DNA from 3 places in the Endozoicomonas sp. ALB091 genome. Region 2 is predicted to be linked to each of the others. Evidence: predicted binding sites of a transcription regulator. Region 2 holds the regulator's gene; each other region holds the start of a gene.

Region 1 (5,890 bases), on a different contig from region 2:
ATTGGCATCCATAATGGGCGTATTCCCTGTGGCCATCAGCACGATCATGGTTTCACCCACAGCCCTTCCCATACCGATCATCAGCGCAGAGAAAATACCCGGACTGGCGGTCAGAAGAACCACCCGGGTCAGGGTCTGCCAGGGTGTGGCTCCCAACGCCAGGGAACCATAGGTCAGGTGCCTGGGTACGCTGAATATCGCATCCTCCGCAATGGAAAATATGGTTGGAATAACGGCAAAACCCATGGCCAGTCCTACCACCAGGGCATTACGCTGGTCGTAGGGAATGCCCAGCTCGGTGGTCAGCCAGGTACGCATATCACCGTCAAACAGCCAGAGTTCCAGACTGGAACTGAGCGACATGGCCAGGGCACCACTGAGTAATACCACGGGCACCAGCAATCCGGCCTGCATACCGTCAGGAATCCGGTGACGTATCGTTGCAGGCAAGCCATCCCAGGCAAAAGCAAACATCAGGATGCCCGCTGGCACAAAGAGCAACAGGGCAAAAATACCCACCAGCTGATTTTCAATCAGCGGGGCCAGCCAGAGCCCGGCAAGAAAACCAAGAATGACCGTAGGCAGGGCCTCCATCAGCTCGATCACCGGCTTTACCTTTCTGCGCATGCCCGGAGCCATAAAGTAGGCGGTGTAAATAGCCGCACAAATGGCCAGTGGCGCTGCCAGCAACATGGCATAAAACGCCGCCTTGAGCGTCCCGAACGACAGTGGCATCAGGCTCAGCTTGGGCTCGAAATCATTGTTTGATGCCGAGGACTGCCAGATGTAATCCGGCTGATTGTAAGACTCATACCAGACTTTACCCCACAGGGCAGACCAGGATATTTCCGGGTGCTCATTGTCGATTTTCAGGAATTGCGTCTCACCCTGGCTGGCCAGAATGAGATAATTGCCTCTTGGCGCTACGGCCATTTGATCTATTCGACCCGCAGCCAATGGCTCCACCAGCAGAGAACGGTTTGCCGTGGTGTAATACAGACCAACCTGACCCTTCACATCCGACGCCAGAAAGCCCTTGCGCCGATGCTCCGGAACAATCTTGTCGATGGGGTCACTGCCGAGGCTGAAAGAACGAATATTGTGCAAATTCAGACGGCCATCTTCACGAACCATAAACCACTGGGCGATATTGCCTTCTGAGTCACCCACCAGCAGGGACACCCCGCCCAACAGAAACGTCATCGCGGTAACTTCCACTCCCTTAGCGGTCAGGTTGAGCGTCTCATGGATATAGGGACGGTCAATATCGCTGATATTGATCACCGTCAGTTGATTGCTGCCGCTGAGGACATAAAGCCAGGTTTGTTCCGGATCAATCAGCAACTGGCGGATATCCAGGCCACCCTGCGCAGAAAGTCCGCTGATCACCGGCAGGGCGACGGACTGCTGCTCAACAGTGATGGACTCGGTTAAAAAATCCGCTTCCTTATGGACAACCTCCATCACCAGCTGGTTATTGCTGCTGGCGGCCATCAACAGCTTTTCCTCACCGTCACTGATGGCCAGTTGTGCAACCGGAGCCGAAAAGTCCTTGATGGCAAAAGGCTGCCGCTCATAAGGGTAGCTGACTTCCGGTGTGATCTTCCGGCGGTCATCTGGCCAGGTAATCCTGTAGCCCTGATCAAACAGTATGACCTCACCTTTGGTAAGACCGGCCGCCATCAGATTGGAACCAGCAGCATCCCTGACCACCCTGACCACCTCACTGCCCGCAGGTATTGGCAGCAACTCATTCTGTAGCCATTCACCGGTCTGGGAGGAGAAAAAACGCAGATTACCGGAAGCCTCTGCTTGCATGGCCACTTCGGCCTGCTCTTCAACAGCGAGAAATATCGGCGCTTTTTTTGTAGCAACTGGCTCATCAACAAAAGTCAGGGCCGATGGGTATGAAGCAACCCGGGTAATCTCAGCGCGGTTAAATAGCGGCAGGACCTCATAGAGGAGGTAAAAGAAAATCAGGAGAATCGCCACAATCACGCCAAGACCACCGGAGGCAACCCCCCAGCGGGCAAGACGGTCTTTCAAGAAGCGCAGGGAACGATATTTTTTTAGTGCCGGTGTATTGAAATCAATACCCGGGCTGTTATCCATCGAATTTTGATACATGGCGCAAGTCTGATTAAATCATGCCCGTAACTTACAGAATCAATATGACAGTAATGTGACACCGGGAAAAAATCATTGCCCGGGCCAACAGATCAATGTAATTTAGTGGCTGCCAATAACGGCTGTAAGCCTGAATTACCGAGCCTACAGACCTGTTGAAAGTGCATCATGATCAGAGAAAATAACGATGTTACCCAGAAATCTGCTAACAATACCCGGTATTGACACCCAATCAGAACAGTGTAGCTCTGCCCTTTCCATGATCCCTTCCCTGCATGCCCACCGACACCATCATCACCATTGAACGGCTGATTCGACCCTGATCGAATACATTTACTTTTATCGCCTGAGCTTCTAGCCTCAATGTGTAATATATTAATTTACAACTAGAAAAAAGAGCTCAAGGCACAACCAATCAAGGAATGCGACAGCTCCTGACGAGCTCTGCACTGATCTGCTATAGACTGATCTGTTATAGATCGTGCTGTGGATAATGCTGTGGATTGAAGTATCGCAAACCGCTTATAACTCAAAAGAACACAAAACTGGATTACTATGAACGCTGTCATTTTGGCTGTTGCCATCATGCTGACCTTGAGTGTCTTGCGTGTAAACGTTGTACTTGCCCTTTTTTTCGGGGCTATTGGTGGAGGTCTTGCCGGTGGACTGGGGTTTGATGCCACACTGTCCGCTTTTGCCGAAGGGTTGGGGGGTGGTGCCAGTATCGCCATCAGCTACGGTATGCTGGGTGCCTTCGCCATGGCTATATCCGCATCCGGGATTCCCCAGTGGCTGGCCGATCGAATTATTCAGAGGGTAGCCAAGACCCACAAAACAGCTGGCCTGAGGATCTCAATCCTGGGAAGCATTCTGCTGATGGCCTTTGCCTCCCAGAATGTGGTCCCTGTGCATATCGCCTTTATTCCTATTCTGATCCCACCGCTACTGGGTGTTTTCAGCTCCTTACAGCTGGACCGCAGGGCGGTAGCAAGCACCCTGTCGTTTGGTCTGATCGCCACCTATATGCTGGTTCCCATTGGTTTCGGCAATATCTACCTGACCCAGATCCTGGCGGGCAACCTCAACGATAATGGCTTGAACATTGACCCTGACCTGATGCCATCGGCCATGGCTCTACCGGTACTCGGCATGTTTATTGGTCTGCTTGTGGCTGTGTTCTGGACTTACCGTAAACCCCGCCACTACCACATTGCAGAGAGCGCCCTGAAAACCGCTAAGGAAGAGCAGCCATCCATGGAGCCAAAGGCCGTGCTGATTACCCTGGTATCCATTGCGGCGGCACTCGGCGTGCAACTGTTCACCGACTCCATGGCCATGGGTGCAGCCACAGGCTTTATGATGATGATCCTCGGCGGCATTGTGCACTGGCGGGAAGCGGATGATGTCTTTGCCCGGGGTGTAAGAATGATGGCCCTGTGTGGATTTATCATGATCTCTGCCTCTGGCTTTGCCGAAGTACTCAGGACAACCGGGGATATTCCTGCCCTGGTGGCCATGGTTGAAGAGCTGGTTTATGGCAGCAAGGCACTGGCCGCATTGCTGATGCTGCTTGTTGGATTGATGATCACCATGGGCATTGGTTCTTCCTTCTCAACCATTCCCATTATTGCCACGCTCTATGTCCCACTGGCGCTGGCCCTCGGCTTTTCACCTCTGGCAACCGCAGCGCTTGTTGGTGCATCCGGCGCGCTGGGTGATGCAGGCTCTCCAGCCTCCGACTCCACCATTGGCCCAACCGCCGGGCTGGATGTGGATGGCCAGCACGACCATATCCGTGACACCGTTATTCCAACGTTTATGCACTACAACATTCCCATGATCCTGTTTGCCTGGATCGCGGCAATGATTCTGTAATTAATGCGTATCCTTTGAAGGGCTAACCAAAAAATAAAGCCACTGAAGACAGTGGCTTTATCTCCACTCAGCAATCACATTACTTGCTGGCAATCGTCGTATTATCCAGTCCGAGCTTAGCCAGGTATTTATCAACCACCTTGCCTGGCAGTGGGATATAGCCATCCTTCACAACCACTTCCTGCCCCTGTTTCGAGAGCAGCAACTTAACAAATTCGCGCTCAAGGGGAGACAGTGGCTTGTTAGGCTGCTTGTTCACATACACGTACAGAAAACGTGACAGAGGATAGCTGCCATCAACCGCATTCAGCGGCGTCGCCTCGACAAAGGACTGGCCTTCTTTCTTCGCCAGTGCAACGGTTCTCACACTGGAGGTTTTGTAACCAATACCAGAATAGCCAATACCGTTCAGCGATGCAGAAACCGACTGAACCACCGAGGCGGAACCTGGCTGCTCATTCACACTGTTTTTAAAATCCCCCTTACACAGGGCCTTCTTCTTGAAGTAGCCATAAGTGCCGGATACCGAGTTACGTCCATACAGCTGCACAGAGCGGTTCTGCCAGGATCCACTCAGGCCAATATCACCCCAGGTCTTCACTTCACTGTCTGCGCCACACTTGCGGGTTGACGAGAAAATCGCATCCACTTCGGCCATGGTCAGGCCTTTGATGGGATTATCTTTGTTAACAAAGACCGCCAGCGCATCAATCGCCACAGGAATCGCCGTTGGCTTGTAACCATGCCTTTTCTCAAATGCTTCCAGCTCCTTGTCCTTCATTTTCCGGCTCATGGGGCCGAAGTTTGAGGTACTTTCGGTCAGAGCGGGAGGTGCAGTAGAAGAACCCGCCGCCTGAATCTGAACATTCACATTGGGATAAATGCGCTTGAAATCTTCGGCCCAGAGCGTCATCAGATTTGCCAGCGTGTCTGAACCCACGGAGGACAGGTTACCGGACACGCCACTGGACTTACTGTACTTTGGCAGGGATGGATCCAGCTGGCTGGCCATGGCAGCACCACTGGCCAACGCCAGCGCTGCGGTAGCAGACACAGCCAGGACTCGCTTAAATGCCGTTACGTGTGTTGTTATTTTCATCATTTGCTCTCCAGGATTTACGCGCCCTGTTCGAATAACAGCGCCTTCTCATCTTTAAGGGCTATCAAAGGTTGATCTGAGGCGTGAGCCTCCTTGCTTGACTTCCGGGAATCAAATATAGAGCTTGAATATGACAATTCTGTGAAAAGAAAAAGGAAGCAAACCGTGGCCGGGTCTTTCATTTTTAAAGGGTGGCTTTACGGGGAGCAGGAGGCGTTCATCAGTCACTCCCAACTTGCTCCTTTACCAGCGTGGTGACGATGGATAAAGCCCCCAGCTTTTTGCGGCTTTCAAAGCTGTAGAGCGTTTGGGAGCCTTTGCTGGTGGCACGTCGGGCAATCAGACAATCAGAGAAATCCACTTTTGGAGTTTCGCTGTAATCCATAAGCGCGCTCTGCAGGGCACTCCAGTCTTCAAAAATGAACCGGGTGTTACTGGCGAGCTGTTTGAGAACGGAGTGTATTTCTGCTTTGGTTAATTCAAAGACGGTTTCCAGCACCCACTCGGTTTCGGCCAGGACAATGTCTGAGAGGTAAACGGAGTCAGCAGAATTAATGGTTTCAGCCGCCACTCTCGCTTGCCAGGGCGGGTTACGGGCATCGACTGGCGCTATCAGATAACGCAACAGCACATTTGTATCAACAGCAATCATGATTCGCCCGCGAATTTTCTGGCGGTTTTGTTTTTGATGGCCTTCCTGGTGTCCTCTCGCGTTATGTGTTGATGGGTATCACCAGGTAATTTGATGGTGCCAGAAAGGTCGTCGGAGGTCATCTTTACCAAATGTGC
Region 2 (5,890 bases):
GATGAGCTGACTTCCCATGTAAGGTAATCTATGCGGTCTCTAACCTCCGAACAGATTATCGTAGTAGAAGTACATGGAAGAAGTCAGCTCATTAGCCAAGGAGCTTAAAGCTCATCTGCCCTGGCATCAAGCCCGGATTATATTTCTTGCACAATTCATTCTCGGCTTGATACGTGGGCGCTCATGCAATCTTTATCGTGTGGCAGAAGAGTTCCAAGGTCAGTCTCAGGCAGAATCAAGCTATCGCCGCATAAAGCGCTTTTTTGCCGGTTACACCTACTGTTATGAGCAGCTGGGTAAACTGATACTTCACTGGCTGAATCTCGACAGATACACACTCTGCATGGAGCGAACCCTGAAATTGATTCCAGCGGATAAGATAGATGAGCTACTTGCTGATCGTGAATTCATTGGCCGTGACTGGTTCAAATGGCTGGACAATCAGGGCATCGTCTGTCGACTGCGAATCAAGGAAAGCACTACTGTACTGGGTAACTGTGGCAAGAATATCAAAGCCGCACAATTATTTTGGAACATAAAGCTTGACCAGACAGTGACCTGGCACAGCAAACGCAAAGTCTCAGGTATTTATCTGTATATTGCTGCAAGGCGCACAATCAAGGGGCTTTTAATTGTCGTGGCAACCCAGAAACCAGACACCATGATTGAGGACTACTTTAAGCGTTGGTCGATAGAAACGCTGTTTGGTTGCCTGAAAAGTCGAGGCTTTGATCTTAAGTCTACCCACATGACGGATCTAGACCGCATGGAAAAGCTAATGGGCATGCTTGCATTGACATTTGCCTGGTGTTTGATTGCTGGTCACTGGCATTATGGTGAAGCGAAAGAACTCCCTCTGAATAAGCATATGCGGCCAGCCAAAGCTCTGTTCAGACTGGGAATAGACATGCTCCGCAGGGTTTTGAAAAACGAAGGTTCAAAAAATGATCAGATTGGATTTCAGACCCTGCTTCAGGTTTTGTCCCGTACATAGGTCTCAGATAAAACCGGGTAGTATAGGCTCTGCTTTGTCAACAGCCCCCTGTCCAGCGGTAACTTTGTCCAATTGCTTCTCAAGACCATCCCAAAATCTTATTCGTGCTGAAATAGCCTCTTTCGCCTTGGCAACGGCCGATGCTTCGGCAGTTTTGTCCCCATTTATAGACTGTTTCAGCAGGTTCTCTGCTGCCGGGCCATGCTCATTCCCATCAAGGTCAATATGTCTCTCAAGGTAGTAGGTCATGGCAGGAACGGACGCCGGGGGGATTTCCCAATGATTCAACAGGGAAGAAAACATCTGCGGAATGGCATCTTCACGGCCGAAAAGAAAATAACTGGCCACTTCCGGTAACGAACCATACTGGGCGATCTTCAGCGTATCCGAAACAAATGCCTGAATGTATTCCGGTACCTCAGCAACCACCAGGGCCTGCTGCCAGGGAACCCCTGTCTTGATGCTATAAATTACCTGTTCGATTTTGCTGGTATCCGCGGATACTTCATTCATGGCAGCGAGATACATTTCCAGATGACTCATGGGCGTGCCATGAAGATCCTTATCCGTCTCTTCATAGAGAATAATTTCATTAATGAAGCGGGCAGACGGGGCATCCGTAACTGGCACCCAGGGTAGCTGCATGGAAGTAAACTCAAGCTGCAATCTTTTCGCCAGCGACATAAAATCCCATACAGCAAATACATGAGCTTCCATAAAGGCCGACAACGTCTCCACACTGTTAATTTTCTGGTAGATGGAGTGATTGAAAAGTTGTTCTTGAAGAGGGCGTAAGTCTTCTGTAAACATGATAGTCTCCCGCTATAAGCAATTTGCTCTGGTAGGCCGACAAGACTACATAGATATTGGACACATGGCAGCCTGTGCTCATTTTTTTATCGGCAAAACATGTGTCGGCTGGAAGGCCCTGACTATATTTCCAAAACACAGAACTCCAAGGGCGCAGATGAAATTTATACAATCGATAACAGGCGCTGATAAATGTGCAGAGCTGCTGGATCAGCACGTACCACGCTGGAAAGACTTTATTCAACTGGCTCGCCTTGATCGCCCCATTGGCATTTATCTACTGCTATGGCCAACACTCTGGGCGCTCTGGCTCGCGGCCGAAGGCATACCCTCTGTTGGTAATCTGGTGGTTTTCATTCTTGGGGTGGTGCTGACCCGCAGCGCTGGCTGTGTTGTTAATGACTATGCTGACCGACATTTTGATGGTCATGTAAAACGAACCCGGCAACGTCCGTTGGTGACCGGAAAGATAACCCCGAAAGAAGCCCTGATATACGCCGCCAGCCTGTTTTTCGTGGCCTTTCTCCTGGTGTTGACCACCAATGCCCTGACCATCTATCTCTCCTTTGCCGCCCTGCTACTCGCCTCAGCCTACCCTTTTGCCAAACGACACACGTATCTGCCGCAAGTGGTATTGGGTGCCGCATTTGGCTGGTCCATCCCCATGGCATTTGCCGCCGAGGCCGACACACTGACCACTCAGACATGGCTGTTGTTTATCGCCAATCTGTTATGGACTGTCGCCTACGATACCCAGTATGCCATGGTGGACCGAGATGATGATCTGCAGATCGGCATTAAGTCCACCGCCATTTTATTTGGCGAAATGGATAATCTGATTATTGCCTGTTTTCAGACGTTTACCCTGATAGCCCTGCTGATGCTGGGTTTACAGCTGGAATTAGCCTGGCCATTCTATGTCAGCCTTGTTGCCGCCGCCGCAGGTTTTACCCACCAGCAATGGTTAACCCGCAACCGTGAAAGGGATCCTTGTTTCAAAGCCTTTCTTTCTAATCATTGGGTTGGTGCCGCCATATTTCTCGGTCTGGTCTGTTCTCTGTGATGACTGACTGAAACACCTGAATTTGAAGGTTGAGCCGAAAGCGCTCAACCTTCACCTCCCCTTTATCACTTCAACGACGGGAAAACAGTAACTCATGGGTTGGACAACCCGCAAAAAGTCCATCAAATTTTCCTCAACGTCATTTTTCTGTAACATTCCCTCGCTGTAATACCTGTCATAAAGATAAACGGTTACCAAAGCAATCTTCTCTCATTCAACCCCGGGGTATTCTCATGTCTGGCAAAACAATTCTAATTGTGGATGATGAAGCACCCATCAGGGAAATGGTCGCTATGGCGCTGGAAATGGCTGGTTATCAGTGCCTGGAAGCAGCTGATGCAAAGCAGGCGCACTCACTGGTGGTGGATAACCGACCCGATTTGATCCTTCTGGACTGGATGCTACCGGATATCTCGGGTATCGAACTGGCCAGACGACTTAAGCGTGACCAGCTGACAGCAGAAATTCCGATCATTATGTTGACCGCCAAAGGGGAAGAAGACCATAAAATCCAGGGGCTGGAAACCGGTGCGGATGATTACATCACCAAGCCTTTCTCCCCCCGCGAGCTCGCTGCCCGACTTAAGGCCGTACTGCGCAGAACTCATGGAATGGACGAACAGTCGGCTATCGTCGTCAAAGGACTGGAACTGGACCCTGTCAGCCACCGGGTCAGTATTGATGGCAACCCGGCCGAAATGGGGCCAACGGAATACCGGCTGCTGCAGTTCTTCCTGACTCATCAGGAGCGAGCCTATTCCCGTGGGCAGTTGCTTGACCAGGTCTGGGGTGGCAATGTGTATGTTGAAGAGAGAACGGTGGATGTCCATATTCGCCGCCTGAGAAAAGCGCTGGGCAGTGGCTATGAGAATTACATTCAAACCGTCAGAGGTACTGGCTACCGTTTTTCCACTAAAGCGTAGAATGCTGGAATTCAATGAAAATGGCTTCAGTGACGTTTTCCTCATCACCACCTGATGACATAAGAATGATGGTCAGGATCAATCACCATAAGCTCAACAAACTGCGGAACTGCCTGTGACCACCTCTGCCCGATCCTGGTTTACTGGTCGAATAGTGTCAATGCTTGCCATCGGGCTGCTGGTCGGCTGGCTGGCGGACCGGATTTTTCTGGGGCTTTTTCTTGCCACATTATTCTACCTTCTCTGGAGCCACCAGCAACTGCACCGATTGCTGATATGGCTTGATAAGGCTGCCCACAAAGAGCTGGATCCCCCGGAAAGCACAGGCGTATGGGGTGAGATCTTTGACGGTATTTATAGAATTCAGCGCAAACACAACCGCTCAAAACAGCGACTTGCCAGCGTGATAGAACGCATACAGGATTCAACGGCAGCATTAAACGACGGAATCGTCATGGCCGACCAGAATGGTTCCCTTGAGTGGTGGAACCGTGCCGCCGGAGAGTTACTGGGCCTGCAAATGCCCGATGACCAGGGACAGCTCCTGACAAACCTGGTCAGAAATCCAAAATTTGCCCGCTATATGAACAATAGCCACGGCAAAGAGCCCATTAAGATCGATTCACCGGTGCATGAGAGCCGACAGCTTCAAATAGCCATTACCGTTTATGGGCAGGGCAATCGACTTCTATTGGTCAGGGATGTCAGCCGGTTGCATCAGCTTGAAATCATGAGAACCGATTTTGTTGCCAATGTTTCCCATGAATTGAGAACACCTCTAACCGTGATTTCCGGTTACCTGGAGACCATGAGTGACGGTATAGCAATGAATCCGGATACACCGCCCATCTTTAATCGTGCCCTTGGTCAAATGCAGGAGCAGGCAACCAGAATGCAGCGACTGATTGAGGATCTTTTGTTACTTTCACGGCTTGAAGCGACGGAACCGGAAAGAATAAGTCAGTCAGTGACGCTTAAGTCTCTGCTTGCCGGTATCGTTAACGACGCCAAAGCATTGAGCGGTGAAAATCAGCACCAGTTACAACTTGAATGCGACGATGATGCCTTATTAACGGGTGATGCCGTGGAGCTGCGCAGTGCCTTTTCTAACCTGGTTTATAACGCTATCCGCTATACCCCGTCTGGAGGAAAGGTGCAGGTGAAGTGGTGGCAGGATCAGGAAGGTGGACACCTGATGGTTCAGGACAATGGTGTTGGCATTGACCCCGTTCATATTCCAAGACTGACTGAGCGTTTTTATCGGGTGGATAAGAGCCGCAGTCATGCCACAGGGGGGACCGGTCTTGGACTGGCGATTGTAAAACATGTGTTATTAAGGCATGAAGGTCGTATCAGTATCAGTAGTCATCCGGGAAAAGGCAGTCGTTTTATATGTCACTTTCCCCTGTCGAGAATCAAGCATGCCAACGTCGTCAACGTATAGCAGGCCGGTTGAACACGATCTTTCCGGTAAATGATGATATTAACGCCGTATTTGCCAAAATAGAAAATAAAAAAGGGTCTGCAAGACCCTTTTTTATTCAGAGCGAATAAAACTTACTCTTCGATCTGTTCCAGAGCGCAGTCCAGACGCTTCTTGCCAGTACGCTCCAGGTACGCCTGGAAATCACGTGGCAGACGGCCAGTAGTGGCACCTTCCCACTTAATGCGCTCACCCGCTTCGTTCTCGTATTCAAAAGTGTACTTTTGAATGTTTCTGCGACGCTTCTGTACTGTCTCTTCCGGTTCCAGATTACCCACACCCAGATCATTCATGGAAACACCACGGTCGGCCATAATCTGCTTGATGGCTTCAATGCTTTCCTGCTTCTTCTTACGCTTCTCTTCGTCTTTGGCACGCGCTTCCTGCTTCTCAGTCAGCACATCGTTCAGACGGGAAATGATGCGCTCCAGATCTTCCGCGTGTACATCTTTAAACAGTGAGCGAATACGGGTTTTGCTGCTGAGGCGATGCAGAACTTCTTCAAAAATATTCATTTACTCTACGACTCCTTGGTCTTGATAGAACTTCCTACTTAGGAATAAAGATGTTCAATTCGATGAACTTTATACAGCAAGATTTTTTTAGATGGAAGTACC
Region 3 (5,890 bases), on a different contig from region 2:
TCGGCTGGATTATCGCAGCATCAACCATCAGCAGCTCGGTACCCAGCGCCTGCCCCAGCGCATTGTGTTTGAACACCGGGAAGACTGGCTGGGTTTTATCGGCAAGATCAAAGCCTTTCGCCAGTTTGATGAACTGGCGGGCACAACCAGACGACAGCTGCCAGAGTTAATGCCCTGGCTGCTGGATAAACCGTTAAAAGCCCTGGAGCTGGTTGATAGCTGGCCCCGGTTGCTGAAGGTCTGCCGATATTTTCAGCTGAATCCAAAACCGGGGCGTTACATCCGCCAGTTGGATATCCAAAGTGTTGACAGCAAATTTATTGAAAATAACAAGGGCATTCTCTCGGAGTTGCTGAGCCTGGCCCTTGAACCGGAGGATTTTGATGGGACCATCGCCGGGCTCGCGGAAAACGGTTTTGAGCGCCGCTTTGGTTTACGGTTTGATGAGCCGCTGGTGCGATACCGGTTATTGGATCATCCCGGCCCGGTGACGGATATCACGGTTCCGGTGTCGCAATTTATAGATCCGGGAACCGGCAAGGTGTTTATCACAGAAAACAAGGTCAATGGTCTTGCCTTTCCACCAGTACCGGATGCCATTGTCATCTTTGGGCTGGGCTATGGTATTCAGTCACTGTCTTCCATTGGCTGGCTGAAGGAAAAAGAGATTATCTATTGGGGGGATATTGACACCCACGGTTTTGCCATTCTCTCCCGCCTGCGCCAGCATTTTCCGCAAGTCCGCTCCTTGTTGATGGACCAAGCCACCCTGCAAACGCATTTGGCACTGTGTACAGAGGAGATGGACAGCAAGCGTTTTACTGGTGAACTGCCGGGGCTTACCCCGGATGAATCGCCAGTGTTTGCGGCCCTGAAAGATAATACCTTCGGAAAAAACCTGCGTCTGGAACAGGAGCGTGTTGGTTATGGCTGGCTGTTGGATGCACTTTGACCTGTGATAGCATTAGCAGCGAAAATCCAGGGTGAGGTCTTTCTTTTTGAACACATTCAAGTTTCAAGACCTAACACTGGTTTCTTAATGGTTTCTTAACACTGGTTTCTCTTGTGCGGGGCGGACCATATATAACCTCCAGCTTCTCTTTCCGTATAACATCTATCAGGTATTATTCGAGATTTCATTCCCAACCAGTACAGTACTTAAGAGCTGGCAAGTGTACGGAAGCATTGAGCTTTGAAATTTGAGTTTTGCAAATGAGCATAGTATTCACCCGACAAGATCGAAATCTTTACGACGTACTCAATCAGGCAACTGAAGATGAGCTGCTGCTGTTATCCAAAATTATTGGTGACAATAAAAAGGACACCCACTTTTTAAAAAGTGAAGAGAGCGACAGCGTCCCACAACTGGCTTCCTGACAACCCGCAGGGCCTCTGGTAAGCTTGCCTTCAGCTGCTCCCTTGTCCCGTTTTTCCTGACGCTTTCCGCCCTTCATAGGCAGCATTACACCATCAAGAGAGGCCGCTACCGTCGCAGCATTGGCTGGAACCTGAAAGTTGTCTGCCAGACATATACTCAAAAGGTTCAAGATACTGTTCCCACCGTTCACTGAGTTTTGCAGGAAGACGAGCCAAAGTACTGGCCGACGGTTTCATATTTCCCAGCAACTCAAGAAGGCTTGCCACTTCGGTTGGTGGCAACTGAGCCACCATCCATGCCGCTTGCTTTGCCGCCCTGGGTAACCAGAACCCTTCAACAATCCCTGCCTGGAGTTCCAGGGGGACTATACATTTGCTTCCTGAGCCGGATCGATACAGGGTTCGCTTTACCCGGACAGAGCCAGCAGCAGATTGGTATGTTTGATGATTTTGAGCCACCCTGCGATAAACGGTGCCCTTGACCTCAATAGAAGGTTCATTGACGTCCAGTTTTTGGAGGTCTTCAGAGAGAATCTCCTGCTCTGCAAGAGCCATGAGGTTATGCAGTTCATTTTCGTAATCCTCCCAGTGGAGCTCATGGCATGACTGGCGAAGAAGAGATAACCGATGTTGCAGCATCTCGATTGCAGGGCAGTGATTACTAGCGGGAATGGTCAGTGGGTGACATACTTCCATGGAGGGCGGCCTCTCGCAGATGATTCTTTTGTCACATGAAAATCATAGCTGCGTTTGGTCGCCTTTCTTGTTCGGGTATTTTGGCTCCGGGACGTAAATCCTGTGCTCCAGGGTCTGTAGTTGTGCTCAGTATGAGACTTTGACCCTCATGATTCTTAAATTCCCTTTTTGACGTGTTGGTTGACCCTTTTGTGTTTCTGCTGGCCATTGGCGGCACCTGATCCCCGCACGCATCATGCGGACCTATATCAACCGCCCTATTCTGATTGTTTCTCTGTCTCGGTACACCGTGATGATTTAGCTGTCATATTTCTTTCATCATTTCCCGTTATAACTGTTCAGCAACTAAAACAGGACATGACAGGCAAGGCCGATGAAAATCCCTTTCAGCAGAACCGCTCCATTACTGGCAGCTCTGATCATTTCAGGCTGTACTTTGGATATGCAATCTGCCAGCGTAACCCACCCGGATATGCAACCGGTTGGTCGCTATGCATCTGGCACTTTCTTTGAAGGTGCAGCAGAAATTGTCAGCTGGCATAAAACCAGTCAGTCGATTTTTGTCGTGAATGCCGGAGAAAAAACGATTGATATTCTGGATGCCAGCCAATTAACCAGCAAGGCTCTCGCTAACCCACTGACCGATTCAAACCTGACCAAACGAAGCAGCATTGATATTCAAAGCTATCTGCCAGACATCGAACTCGGTGCTGCAAACAGCCTGTCATTACATGATGGCCTGCTGGCTGTTGCCGTTGAAGCTGACATCAAACAGGAAAACGGCGTTGTTATTCTGTTCAACATCGATGATCAAGGTAATGCAACCTACCGGGATTATGTCCACACTTCAGCACTGCCAGACATGGTGACCTTTACCCCAAATGGTAAATATGCGCTGGTTGCCAATGAAGGTGAGCCTTCTGAAGATTACAAAATTGATCCTGAGGGTTCCATCAGCATTATCCAGATCAACGATAACGGTACCGTAGGCGAGGTCAGACAAGTTGGCTTTACTGAGTTTAATAAATACGGTCCAAGGCACAATGAGTTAAGCGAGCAAGTTCGGGTATTTGGCCGAAATGCCACCGTTGCACAAGACCTTGAGCCTGAGTTCATCACCGTATCCAATGACTCTAAAAAGGCTTATGTCAGCCTGCAGGAAAATAATGCTCAGGCAATCATTGATATTGAAGCAGCTGAAGTCGTTAAGATCTTCCCCCTGGGCTACAAAGATTTTGGGAAATACACCGCCGATATCAGTAACAGGGATGGTGGCGTGAATCTGAAAACCTGGGCGGGTGTATACGGTATGTATCAGCCAGACACCCTCGCTTCTTATGAAGCCAATGGCAAAACCTATGTTGTTTCTGCCAACGAAGGTGATGCCCGTGATTACTGGTATGACAGCCCTTCCAGAACAGATTGTCTGAACTCCGGCGGCCTGAAGTTTGATGAAGACGACGGCTGCCTTGCTTATACTGAAGAGTTCCGTGTGAAAAAGGTGAAGGTGGCTGATGAGCACCCAAATGCCGACAAAGCAAAAGATTCAGCCGGGATGGCTCAACTGAAAATCACCAACACTCTGGGAGACAGTGATAACGATGGTGAGTTTGAACAGCTTTATGCTTACGGTACCCGTTCCTTCGCCATCTGGGATGAATCCGGAAATCTGGTGTTTGACTCTGGCGATGATTTCGAGCGCATCACGGCAGAAATACTGAAGTCTGACTTCAATAACAATGACGATGAAACCAAAGGCGATAACCGCAGTGATGACAAAGGTCCGGAGCCTGAAGCCCTGGCCATTGGTGAAATCAATGGAAGACACTATGCGTTTGTTGGTCTTGAGCGTACCGGCGGCCTGTTTATGTACGACATCACCAGTCCGGAATCACCTGAATATGTCCGCTATATCCATAACCGGGACTTTTCCGTGAATGTGGCCGAGCAGCCTGAACTGGCTGGTGACCTTTCACCGGAGGGTATGGTCTTTGTGGCAGAAGCGGACAGTCCCACTGGCAAGCCTTTGCTGATCATTGGCCATGAGGTTTCTGGATCAACCCTTGTCTATGAAATCTTTTAACGACTATTCGTACAGCCTCCCGGGAGGCTAAACGTTTAAAGGCTTCCACCCGGAAGCCTTTTTTATGCTTTAAACAACCGGTATCGGACTAACGACATCGGCATTCTGTGCCCGGTGCCGCAGAAAATGATCCATCAGGGTAATCGCCATCATCGCTTCAGCAATGGGTACTGCACGAATACCTACGCAGGGATCATGGCACCCCTTGGTGACGACCTCCACCGGCTTGCCCTGACTATTAATCAACTTTCCTGAGGTGGTAAAGGACAATAAAAAGAGGACAATAAAAAGAATAAAAAGGACACCCACTTTTTAAATAGTGAAGAGTACATCATTTATTCATTTTTTAAATGATAGTATCCGACCTTCACCACCCCTTGGTAACATTTTGATTTTAAACGATTAAATATCGTGCCAACCATATATTCGAATAGAATATATGGTTCAAAATCAAATGATTACGTTATTTTGGTGGTGAAAGTGGGATAGTATTGATCATTGTAAGAATGTCTCATTCAAAGAATAAAAAGAAGAATTTCTCATTCATACCAAACAGGAAGCGTATAAAAAGCACTCAGCAACAGCCAGATAGAAGACACTATCAAGACAATATAAGAAAGAGCATTCAGAAGATTCTGGCCACATTAAAGTAAATGAAAATACGTTGATCAGGCAGGGTAGAGAGCACCGCTCACAGACATCCCATGAACCCAGCATTTTCCGGTGCTTTCTGCATAAGCCTTCAGTGAGGCCAGCTTGCCGACTGCGCGGTGAAAACGATTATGCCAGCGCATAGTCTCCAGCCATTCTTTTGGGTCAATACCCAAGCGCTCCAGGATAGGTGGTACATCGTCAGTTATACGACCAAGTTTGCCTTTTCGGACAATTCGGCCAGACCAGTCAACCAGTTCAAAGTAGCTAATGAGTGGGTATGGAATCGCCTGTTCCGGGTTTTGACCCTGAGCTTTTAACGGTTTCAAGTGTGTCTTTTGTTTTTTTCCGTTTGCGCTGTCGTATGACTCAATGCGCTCTTTAATAGAAGTATGTTCTGAGGTTTCCAGCGTTGCGGCAATTTTTGCCCGGATGGGGTTCAAGTCGACATAGGCCATGCAAGTCAGCAATGCTGCCTCATCTAACAAAGCCTGACTTTTGTAACGACCTTCCCAAAAGCGCCCTTTGCACTCATCCTCTTTATTGGCCAGCCGGGCTAAATATTCGTTGAGACAGCGCATGAACCAGCTGATATCCATTAACCGACCTCGGTACTTCTGGGCATATGCTTCGACACGCAGCAGCTCTGCTTTGCCCAGCTGATCGCCGACAAGAAAACGCTGAACCAGGTGCGGGCCTGAAAAAAGCTGCGTCCAGCGTTGTAAGACTGCTTTGGTGTCCCATTTTTTGGCTTGCTGACTATTGATATGGAGCACCACATGATAATGATTCGACATCACCGCATAAGCACAGACTTCCAAGGCAAAAATACCGGAAAGTGCTTTCAACCGATCAACCACCCATTGCCTGCGATGCTCATAGTTTTTGCCTGAGAAATTATCTTTGCCGCATAGGAAGGCCCTGCGAACGCAGCGTGCCATACAGTGGTAGTAGGGCGTACTGGCTGGATCTATGAGGTTTTTTCGGGCGGTCGTCATGTCATTTTTTTTGGTTACTGGGTAGATTTCCTTAATACCCTTAAGAGGTTCCAGAAGAAAAACAGACGGTGTGGCCGATTAATCA

The links. Region 2 encodes PhoB, which activates phosphate uptake and scavenging genes when phosphate is short. Its sites were predicted from a motif close to TGTCATANNNNTGTCANA; they were not measured.
Region 1: a site for PhoB is predicted at 5,231-5,248, ahead of ACO6UX_RS11715 (PstS family phosphate ABC transporter substrate-binding protein). Genes of this name have one in related genera too.
Region 3: a site for PhoB is predicted at 2,376-2,393, ahead of ACO6UX_RS07630 (choice-of-anchor I family protein). Genes of this name have one in related genera too.

The regions. Positions count from the first base shown of each region.
Region 1 is NZ_JBLYNQ010000006.1:1,085,331-1,091,220, forward strand. Features, by position in the region: gene ACO6UX_RS11705 (ABC transporter permease subunit) at 1-2,127, opposite strand, end outside; gene ACO6UX_RS11710 (Na+/H+ antiporter family protein) at 2,683-4,002, shown strand; gene ACO6UX_RS11715 (PstS family phosphate ABC transporter substrate-binding protein) at 4,082-5,101, opposite strand; gene ACO6UX_RS11720 (PIN domain-containing protein) at 5,322-5,753, opposite strand; gene ACO6UX_RS11725 (AbrB/MazE/SpoVT family DNA-binding domain-containing protein) at 5,750-5,890, opposite strand, start outside.
Region 2 is NZ_JBLYNQ010000001.1:235,306-241,195, forward strand. Features, by position in the region: gene ACO6UX_RS00950 (transposase) at 74-994, shown strand; gene ACO6UX_RS00955 (DUF3050 domain-containing protein) at 998-1,804, opposite strand; gene ubiA (4-hydroxybenzoate octaprenyltransferase) at 1,962-2,867, shown strand; gene phoB (phosphate regulon transcriptional regulator PhoB) at 3,101-3,790, shown strand; gene phoR (phosphate regulon sensor histidine kinase PhoR) at 3,906-5,234, shown strand; gene ACO6UX_RS00975 (H-NS family nucleoid-associated regulatory protein) at 5,348-5,788, opposite strand.
Region 3 is NZ_JBLYNQ010000006.1:119,359-125,248, forward strand. Features, by position in the region: gene ACO6UX_RS07615 (DUF3322 domain-containing protein) at 1-952, shown strand, start outside; gene ACO6UX_RS07620 (hypothetical protein) at 1,213-1,377, shown strand; gene ACO6UX_RS07625 (hypothetical protein) at 1,471-2,073, opposite strand; gene ACO6UX_RS07630 (choice-of-anchor I family protein) at 2,447-4,156, shown strand; partial or broken gene ACO6UX_RS07635 (chorismate synthase) at 4,226-4,423, opposite strand; gene ACO6UX_RS07640 (transposase) at 4,825-5,805, opposite strand; gene ACO6UX_RS07645 (hypothetical protein) at 5,884-5,890, opposite strand, start outside.